Regions from separate parts of the Paenibacillus sp. FSL M7-0134 genome, predicted to be linked through region 2. Evidence: riboswitches for the same ligand, from Rfam matches in the RefSeq annotation. Region 2 holds a riboswitch; each other region holds the start of a gene.
The links. A riboswitch is a leader RNA that binds a small molecule or an ion and turns the genes downstream of it on or off. The one in region 2 is predicted to bind cyclic di-AMP.

Region 1 (3,279 bases), 440 kb from region 2:
ATTATGCGGACCTACGTCCAGACGTACCGATTCAAGCATCCATCCTCCCAGGATTTTCAACGTATCGTGGAGAGAGCCACCGGACGCTCATGGAGCCACTATTTTGAACAGTATGTATATGACGGCCAGATGGCGGACTTTTCGGTGGATCATATCACGAACCACAAGCTGGAGAATGGATATGAAGCAGTCGTGACGGTCAGCAAAAAAGGGGCGGATTATCCCAAGATCCCTGTCCAATTTACCTTCAAGGATGGTACCACGATATTCAAGGCTTGGGACGGCGCGGGCAAAAGCACAACTTTTCGGATCAAAAGTACTTCTCCCGTTTCCTATGTAACCCTTGATCCTCTATATACCATTGCACTGGAGAACAAGCACATTAACAATAGCCTAAAAGCCGAATTGGACGAAAAGCAACAAACCCGTTGGAATGTAAGTGTAACCAAGCTGTTAGAAACACTGCTTGGAAGTCTGTCATGGTGAGGTGTCTATAGATGCGGACTGTTATAAAAGAGGGCTGGGCGCTGGTGCGCATACGATTCTATATCGTTATCATTTTATTTCTGTATCGACTACTGTGGGGGGTGTTTCTCTATCGGCTGGTGCAGTCTGCCGTTATCCCGCTACTGCTCCGTTATCCTGATCAGGGTCAAAACGAGCTGGGACAGACCTTGTTTTGGATGGAGAGCCAGATTGCTCTGATGGACAGCCGGGAAGTACATGTGTATTTGTGGATACTACTAGGGGCGACTGTACTACGCATACTGATCACTCCCTTCATTAGAGCCGGAATATATCAAAGCCTGCATACCGATGCGACTGAACCGCAAAGCCTGTCCTTTTTCAAGGGTATGAAACGCCATGGCATGTCGTCGCTGTTGTATTACACCATCGAGTTGGGACTGCTGCTGCTTCCCGCCATTTGGGTAGTACCGAGACTCTACCCTATTGTAGCAGGAGCACTTCAATCTTCCTCTTATCTGCTGCATTTGTTGCCCTATGTCATGGGATGGATGGCATACGGATGGTTCATTCGGCAGTGCATCCTGTATATGCAACTGGGGACTATCGGTGGTCACGCCATACTATCGTCCCTGCTCGCCTTCTTTCGCCAGCTCCTTCCAGCTGTCGGTATATCTCTTTTGCTTGGTGCTTGTGTGCTGCTGGTCTTCGGTCTATTTGGCACCGTGGCGATGATTTGGACTGGCATGCTGGCGCTCATTCTCCAGCAATCGTATCATTTTGTTACTAGTCTGGTCAGGCTGTGGCATATCAGTTCGCAGTACAGACTATGGCATACCGATATCTCCAGTAGAAGTTAAGCCCTGCCTTTATGTTTTTTACTTCATTTCCGTCTGTCGAAAAATCTTGATTCATATCCGCGCAAACGACACATAACTGAATACTGTTAACAACATCTGTTCCTTGGACATTAGGAGCAGATTTTTTTTGTAACTTTTTGCAATGAAACATTTGCCAAAGCCAGCCGTCTTTGTTACAATAATCGCAGTGAACTGATAGTAACAACTTTGTAATCTTTATTGTAACCTTTATCTCAAAAATAACGTTATTGTGAATACTGCTCTCCAAGGTGCACATCTTAAGTTAAGCCTAATTCCTGGCACCTAGGAAGCGGGGGAACCAGTTTGGGTGAATTGATCTCGCAACAGAGTGGTCATAGGGGAACCTTCTACCGAATCCTTAAGCTAACCTCGCAGGCATTGGAAGGGGTATATTTTTTTTGAAGAAGAAGCTAACGATCGCAGCTATGGGTCTTGCCATTGCCTTTACATCTTTTACATTCGGTGGCGGCAGTGCATATGCAGACTCTAAGATGGACCAGGTCATTCAAGATGCCAAAGGAACGAGCTACAGAAGCGGAGGCACTACACTCGAGGGATTCGATTGCTCCGGCTTCACAATGTATGTATTCAACAAACTGGGAATTAAACTTCCGCATCAATCCGGATCACAATTCAAAATGGGATCTTCTGTATCCCGCGATGAAATGAGACCTGGAGACCTGGTGTTCTTCAACACCACAGGAAGAGGCATTTCCCATGTAGGTATCTTCGTAGGTGAAGGGAAATTTGCCCACTCCTCGACTTCACGTGGTGTAGTAGTTAGCTCACTGAACGAAAATTATTACGCTAACCGCTATGTCGGTGCAAAAAGAATTATGAGCACAGACGCTTACCATTCTGTAGCTTCAGAAATTCCTGATGACGACAACGTAGAATAACTAACGCACAGCAAGCTAACCCTAGCCGCAATTTGATTCTGGCCGGAATCGAATTGCGGTTTTTTATGTCCACAACATCAGCAATTATTATCATTACTGACGAACTGAAGCCTCAAAAGGTTTCAATTTTAGCGAACATCGTCGGTTTTACCGTCAGCGCTGGGGGAGCATATGAGCAGTAATTCCTTCTTATTGAATGTATACCCGACTTGAGTATGAAATAAACACGCTTGCCATTCCCCTGCAACTTGTCTACAATCTGTTGTTAATGATTGAAGTACCTGTAAAAGGAGGATGGAACACATGCCGGCCTCAATATCCAACTATCGGATCGTACCGATGGACGAGCATCAAGCGGCTGCAATCTGTGAGTGGCGCTATGACCCACCTTATAATATATACGGTTGGCTCCCCTGGGAACAAATGAAGGCGCTTGAAGTCGAATTTGGAAGTCCCACGCTTCGCCAAGAGCAATATGTTGCCGTACTGGATGAAGAGAATAAGCTGACGGGATTTGCTCAATATTTTCCTATGATCGGTGTGACCCGGCTAGGTCTTGGAATGCATCCCGAAAGATGCGGACATGGCAAAGGCGCTGATTTTGTCCGTGCCATTGCAGAGGAAGCCCAACGACGCAACCCGAAGAATGAAATTGATCTAGAGGTACTCACTTGGAATGGGCGCGCTATCCGGGCTTACAAGGCGGCTGGATTTGAGCTTACAGATACCTATGAACGCCAGACTCCCGATGGCAAAAAACCGTTTTTTTGTATGGTATATCGTCCCGAGCACCAAACCCAGGTTCTATGATAAAAGCGCCTTCGGCATACAACCGCGATGTTGTATAGCGAAGGCGCTTTTATCATCATACGACAGATCATTACAAGCTCAATGACTGCTGCGCATTTTTTCAAAAGCTTCATTATATTGTTGGGCTTCCTTAATATCCACGGCCATAATACCGCCGTCGTCCCAAGAGGTCAAACGCAGAGTCACGGTCTTGTAATCAATCGTAATAAATGGATGATGATTGA
Region 2 (3,279 bases):
CATCCAATTCGCCCAAAATGTTTGCTTTTCGATATAATCGGTATAGGACGACGGGGCCGAAAAGCTTTGAGAGAAGGAGCGAACATCACCGTCTTCGAAAGTAAAAGCCAATGTAAGTACCGAGGCGCCGATTTTTTTATCGTCTACGGTATACTTTAATCCACCTTCTTTTTCAGTGGTGGCGAGCTTCAAGTCCGACGGCTTAAAACCAAAGCGCTTAACCCATACTGCGGCCGCCTGCTCCTTGGCTTCAAGCGTCATGCCGTCCTCAGCTACACGTATAAGCCTGTTACGTGCTTCTTCATCCGTAGAAATATCAGCCTGTGTGTAATTGGTACTGGAGGTGATCCGTTTAAAGCTAACGACCTTCCCAGTGGATAAATCCACATGAATTTGCAGTTTGCTTTTCGCTGAGGATTCAGGCAGATCAACCCGAAAGGTTTCGTAAGGGTAATTTTTCTTCCATGTACGGTCGTACTGTTGAAGCAGTTTTTCTCTAGATAAATAACCGTACAAATCTGTTTCGGCCTGATAGGTCACGACAGGCTCCTCTGACTGTGATTCAGTATAGCCCAACTCGGAGCGGGCAAAGTCCAATGCGTGTATGACCGCTTCTTGTTTGCTGATGACCTTTGCGTTCATTACTGATTCTGGACTCGGATTGCTAAGCGAGGGAATAAGCAATTGAAAGATAAAAAAGCAAATCAGGCCAATCCCGCCCAGCAAGCCTAATTTTTTGAAGTTGGCCGTGAGCACGACCGGTTTCCCGATAGGATTCATGAGTTTCCTCCTTAATCTGTAAATAAGAACATCCATTAAAGATATCATACTGCACAGGTTCCCGCCAACAGACCAGCGATATTCATGAAAATAGAGTGAAAGCACTTTAAAGTTCCAATAAAATAAGATAAGCTGCGATTAAACGATGCCCATTCGCAAAATAAAGCCAATTTCACGTTTTTTCGGCGAAATCGGTTTTGTGATCTGGATATAGAAGGATTATAATCTTGAGGCAATGCCTATAAAATACATAGGTAATGATATACAGTTGAGCCGAATTTCTATGAGAAAACGGGGGAACCATGTTACTGGGGTGAATTTTACAGCCGATCCTGCTGGATTGGATGTGTAAATAGGGCATACTGTGCTGCCCGAATCCGTCAGCTAACCTCGTAGGCTATGAGCAGGAACCAAGTCAGGCACTCGGTTTTCCGGTGTCTATTTTTGTGCGTATAAAAGTGTTTGGATTGGTTAGACCGCTGCGGGTGCAGATTATTCTTCCGATTGCTGTTATCCCCGGATTTTTTGATTGTATAACCCCTTTAATGGTTAAAATCCGGAGATAAAGGCAAACGCTTCGCTTCTTCAGAACAATTCTGCTCCCTTCGCTGCTGCCCGCCAATAGCACAGGGGGCAGAGTAGTGCTTGACATGCATTCTTCCTGTATTCAGGGAATGCTAATTATAGTTACTAAAGGTTTGGAAAAATCAAAAAAATTAGGGGCAACGACGATCGGAAGATCAAATGGAACGCGTAGCGGGCTTACACCGTTTTAAATCACTGTTTTTATAGTTTTAAGGATTAGGAGAGAAGTGATGAATAGATGAATCCCAATGCAAGCTGGCTCCGGCTTTCTCCACCGCAGATATTCGTTGCGGGTTTTGCCATTATCATTCTAATAGGTAGTTTATTGTTAATGCTGCCGATCTCCAATACAACAGGAAAGCCACTTGCGTTTATAGACGCTTTGTTTACTGCCGCTTCCGCGACCTGTGTTACAGGGCTTGTCGTAAAGGATACGGGGACCTTTTTTACAACCTTTGGTCAAGTTGTTATCGCTGCGCTCATTCAGATCGGCGGCCTGGGCTTTATGACTATGGCTACCTTGATCGCGCTGGTGTTCAAACGTCGGATTTCCTTACGGGAGCGCCTCATTTTACAGGAAGCGATGAATCAGACCTCTGTCGAAGGAATTGTCGGATTGATTCGTAAGGTGCTGCTGTACTCGCTGGTCATTGAGGGCGTATGTGCTGCAATATTTGCGATTCGCTGGTCGTTTGATATGCCTGTAGGCAGGGCGATTTATTTTGGGATTTGGCATGCCATCTCCATGTTTAACAATGCTGGTTTTGACTTATTCGGGCACTTTCGCAGCCTGACAGATTATGTATATGATCCGATTGTTAATTTTACAGCTATGTTCCTGATTATTTCAGGCGGCATTGGTTTTGTAGTGATGTCGGACCTGGCAGAATATCGCAAGCGCAAGAGACTTTCCTTGCATACTAAGGTGGTACTCAGCATGACGGGCGCTATGATTGTAGTCGGCACGCTCGTGATTTTTGTATTTGAGTTTACGAATCCAAAGACTCTTGGCTCGCTTGATTGGGGGGGGAAACTGCTGGGATCTTTATTCCAGTCCGTAACCCCTCGTACCGCAGGTGCCAATACACTGGACATTGCAGGCTTGCGGCAGGCTACGCAGTTTTTTATCATCATACTCATGTTTATCGGGGCTTCTCCTGGCTCTACTGGAGGCGGGATTAAGACCACAACATTCGCGCTGCTCATTGGAGCAGTGATTTCGATGCTACGGGGGCGTGAAGATATTGTGCTGTTCAGGTACCGACTTGCGCAGGGACGAATTTACAAGGCTTTGACCATTACACTGCTGGGGCTGCTGTTCGTGATCGGGGTGACCATGATTTTGTCGGCAACCGAAGATCATCATTTTCTGATGATCTTGTTCGAGACGGTGTCTGCGTTTGGTACAGTGGGGCTGTCGATAGGGCTTACACCTGATTTGACAGTCATAGGCAAGCTGGTGATTACCCTGACGATGTTTGCAGGTAGACTGGGGCCACTCACGCTAGCTTATGCACTGGGGCCGAAAAAGGGTAAAGAATTATATCGTCATCCGGAAGGCAAAATGATTATAGGATGAATCATTTCATGATATGTAGTATACATTTCGTGGGTTTAATTATTTCAGGATTTTTGTAAAATCCTCATTTATGAAATTGATTCAGATAAGGGAGTTTTCGAGTAGATATGAAAACGCAGCAGTTTGTAGTTATTGGCTTGGGACGGTTTGGCTCAAGCCTGGCTTTGCAATTGGTGGATATGGGGTGCGAGGTGCTAGGCATTGACCGGAATGAGGATGTTGTGGACAGTATGAGTGAGATGTTGACACATACTGTCGTTGCGGACGCTACCGATGAAGACTCATTGCGATCACTGGGCATCCGTAATTTCGATTGCGGCATTGTTGCTATTGGT
Region 3 (3,279 bases), 550 kb from region 2:
AACGAAAAACCGTGCCGTTGAATAATTTCCTTCGTACGCCGCGGTGTTGCTATATCTTGAATCCCTGTCATACGGATATCACAATCCTTCACTTTCAATTTGTGCCAGCGCCCCGGCAAATTCCTCGCGGCTGATCTGAAATACAGAGAGCCGTTTATGTAGCTGCTTTCCGTTGCAATAACCAATACCCAGCACATTCCCTAAGGCCATACGGCGTGCAGCAGCATTGGGATGGGTGATGAGTCCAGCATCAATCAGGTCCGCCCACTCAATCAGCGGGTCGGCGCCTTCCACTGTCGTATGGACCCGTGCAAGAGCGTGTCTGATCGCTTCTGGTGAGGCATTCTCCACGCCAATATCTCCTTTGCGCGTCGCTTCTGCCTCGGGTATAAAGGCCTGCTTGCAGCCGGGTACCTTGGAAGCGATAATCTTACGGATGCGCTCCCCTGCATGATCGGGATCGGTTAAAATGATGACCCCCCGCCGCTCCTGCGCCAATGCAATTTTACGCAGCGTCATTTTATTAATGGCGGAGCCGCCAGTTTCTATCGTATCCGCATCAACAGCGCGGCGAATGGCCACCGTATCATCCCGGCCCTCTACCACGATCACTTCCTTGATCATTTGCGTTTCCCTCCACTGCTACACAGCAAGCTATATTTATCTTTCCCTGCTTTTGAAAACAAAATAAGAAGAGGATATCCTCTTCTTAGCATGGCATAACTATGTTGTTAATACTATCGCATTGCCCTCAACATACACAACCTGTTTTAGTTGATTTCAGGCTTTATCGGTCCGATAACATAAACGGTTTTACCGTGCTTACGACCAAATTGGTTGGCTCGGCTCAAACTCTCATAATACACATCGATTTTGTGGCCTTTAATCGCGCCACCGGTATCCTCCGCACGGCGGAAGCCCACCCCTTCGATATACACCCACCAGCCGATTGGAATTACACTCGGATCGACCGCGATGGTGCGTCCTTCCGTGACACGTGCGCCGGATGCAGTACGTGTACCGATACCTGGCTCCTGTGAGGAATACGCCGTCATGGAGACATTTTGTAAAACTTTGCTATATTTAAAATTGACGCCTGCTTTACGGACAGCACTGCCCGAACTAACCGTTGTTGCCTTAACCGCATCATTGGGACCGACGGAAGCAGCCAGAACGACCGGTTTTTTCTTCGTTCCTACTGCAATGACTTTATCCACACGGTTCTGTGCAACTTCCTTGTTAACCAGCTGTTTGGATACCAACTTTCCATCATGATATACCTTTTGAACGTGCTGGACGACCACACCCGATTTGCCGCTTTGAATGACCCGATTATCGCCTTTATAAAGACTCGGATCGGCCGTTTTGATGACCTGATAAGGCACCTGTTTTTTCTGTTCGACCTGCTGTTTCTTCACACGGACGATTTTTATGTCCATGTTAGACGAAACAGAGGCATCCAACGCAGGATAAACTTTATCCGTTGATGATAATTTATAGCCCGAGGTACGAATGGCACCTTCTACTGTATTTTCTGTTGTGTACAGCTTTTTCGTCTCATTGCCTGAAGATACTTTGACTTGATTGGCACGTTTAATGACTACGCGATCGCCATCCTGTATTGCTCCATTTAGCGGCATGGAAACTGTATCATGCGGCTGAAGTGAAATGGAATGCTCGCTCAGCAAATCTTGAAGCTTGGATTCCCGGGTTTCTACCGCAGACGCCTTGCCATCGATGACAAAAAAGACTTGTTTTTTAGATTGCGTGTACATCAGAATTGAAATCATAATCGTTAGCGCGATTAGAAAAATAGCAACCAAAGCAGCCTGGCGCACATTCTCTTGCTTCCAACGCAATACGTAAGACATGCTGGATGAGCGTGACTCATGGGTATCCTTTTTTTGGAAAATGCCCATTTCCTCCGTCCTCCTTACATAGCCCGCCGTCTGGAGTAAGACATAGTTGAGATTTGACGTGACTATAACAGATTTTCTACAAGACAAGCCCAAACTGCGACTGTCCTGCACCATGTACCCGTCTTCGCGGCATGCTGTCCTCCCCTGTTTAACCACAGTATGATGACAGATTTTCTTTTATTCACAACAAAAAAAGCCAGAGAAAGAGACTAGAGAGCTCTTTCGTGGCTTCCGGCATGTGTGAATATGCGGGAAAACTCATGCACGAGATGGCTTCTCTCTTGTTACGCTTACGGGGTTAGCTGTCGGGTTCGGACGTAGAGAGTCGCCCTAGCTTGGGTCAACCGCTCATGGCGGTCGCCTTCACATTCACCCCGAAGACCCAGAAAGAAATCGAAATACGGCTCCTCCACCTATTCAATCCCATCCGGGGAAAGAATTTCGGTCGAGCCGGCTGGCGGAAGAGACGTTCCCTTCTTGCACATATGCCGGACGTACTGTAAGCCATATCGGTTCCCCCGTTCCCTGTAAAAGGGACTCAGCGAGACTGGTTCATGAAATGACTTGTTGATGTTTACATTCAAACAACAATTCACTGAAAAGATGATATCCTGTTTCTATGCATGTTGTAAAGCAGGTTTCAAGTACATTTTTTAAAATATTCGGTTAAAATATTGTAATATTCTCGAGTTTCCTGCAACAAATTCATGATTAGCTTCGTCTATCTCTTTATTTTGATCGATTTCTTCACTTTTTCATTGAATGTCAAATCGTTCCAGGGCATTTTGGGTCGTTATTGACACTAATTCCTCCACTGTAATCCCTTTGATTTGGGCTGCAGCCTCTGCTACCAGTCTCACATGTGCAGACTCATTTCGCTTCCCACGAAACGGATGAGGCGTCAGATAGGGAGCATCAGTTTCAATGAGCAGACGGTCCAGCGGCACCTGTGCGAGCACCTCTTTTGGCTGCTTGGCATTTTTGAACGTTATTGGACCACCAAAGGAAAGGTGAAATCCCATATCCAGCACCATTTTGGCTGTCTCCCAGCTACCCGAAAAGGAGTGCATGACTCCTCCAATCTCACTCGCTTTTTCCTCGCGCAATATCCTAACAATATCTTCATGTGCATCCCGGTTATGAATAACAATGGGCATTTTGAGCTCACGAGCCAGACCAATTTGATTTCGAAACACCCGATGCTGAACATCCTTCGGTGATGTATCCCAATAATAATCCAGACCGATCTCTCCGATGGCTACAACCTTCTTATGACTGCATAACGATGCAATCCATTCTAAATCGCCCTCCTGCATTGTAATAGCATCCTGAGGGTGCCATCCGACTGCCGCATAAATAA

Region 1: linked by a shared signal. The riboswitch ahead of NSQ58_RS05430 (C40 family peptidase) and the one ahead of NSQ58_RS07510 (TrkH family potassium uptake protein) in region 2 are both predicted to bind cyclic di-AMP.
Region 3: linked by a shared signal. The riboswitch ahead of NSQ58_RS05030 (3D domain-containing protein) and the one ahead of NSQ58_RS07510 (TrkH family potassium uptake protein) in region 2 are both predicted to bind cyclic di-AMP.

What each region holds. Positions count from the first base shown of each region.
Region 1 covers NZ_JBBOXV010000001.1:1,247,614-1,250,892, reverse strand. Annotated here, with positions in the region: gene NSQ58_RS05440 (M1 family metallopeptidase) at 1-486, shown strand, start outside; gene NSQ58_RS05435 (hypothetical protein) at 498-1,325, shown strand; cyclic di-AMP (ydaO/yuaA leader) riboswitch at 1,602-1,739, shown strand; gene NSQ58_RS05430 (C40 family peptidase) at 1,745-2,245, shown strand; gene NSQ58_RS05425 (GNAT family N-acetyltransferase) at 2,549-3,055, shown strand; gene NSQ58_RS05420 (4a-hydroxytetrahydrobiopterin dehydratase) at 3,134-3,279, opposite strand, start outside.
Region 2 covers NZ_JBBOXV010000001.1:1,688,883-1,692,161, forward strand. Annotated here, with positions in the region: gene NSQ58_RS07505 (CPBP family intramembrane glutamic endopeptidase) at 1-780, opposite strand, end outside; cyclic di-AMP (ydaO/yuaA leader) riboswitch at 1,042-1,194, shown strand; gene NSQ58_RS07510 (TrkH family potassium uptake protein) at 1,604-2,944, shown strand; gene NSQ58_RS07515 (potassium channel family protein) at 3,052-3,279, shown strand, end outside.
Region 3 covers NZ_JBBOXV010000001.1:1,142,361-1,145,639, reverse strand. Annotated here, with positions in the region: gene rsmA (16S rRNA (adenine(1518)-N(6)/adenine(1519)-N(6))-dimethyltransferase RsmA) at 1-71, opposite strand, end outside; gene rnmV (ribonuclease M5) at 79-624, opposite strand; gene NSQ58_RS05030 (3D domain-containing protein) at 771-1,919, opposite strand; cyclic di-AMP (ydaO/yuaA leader) riboswitch at 2,191-2,473, opposite strand; gene NSQ58_RS05025 (TatD family hydrolase) at 2,675-3,279, opposite strand, start outside.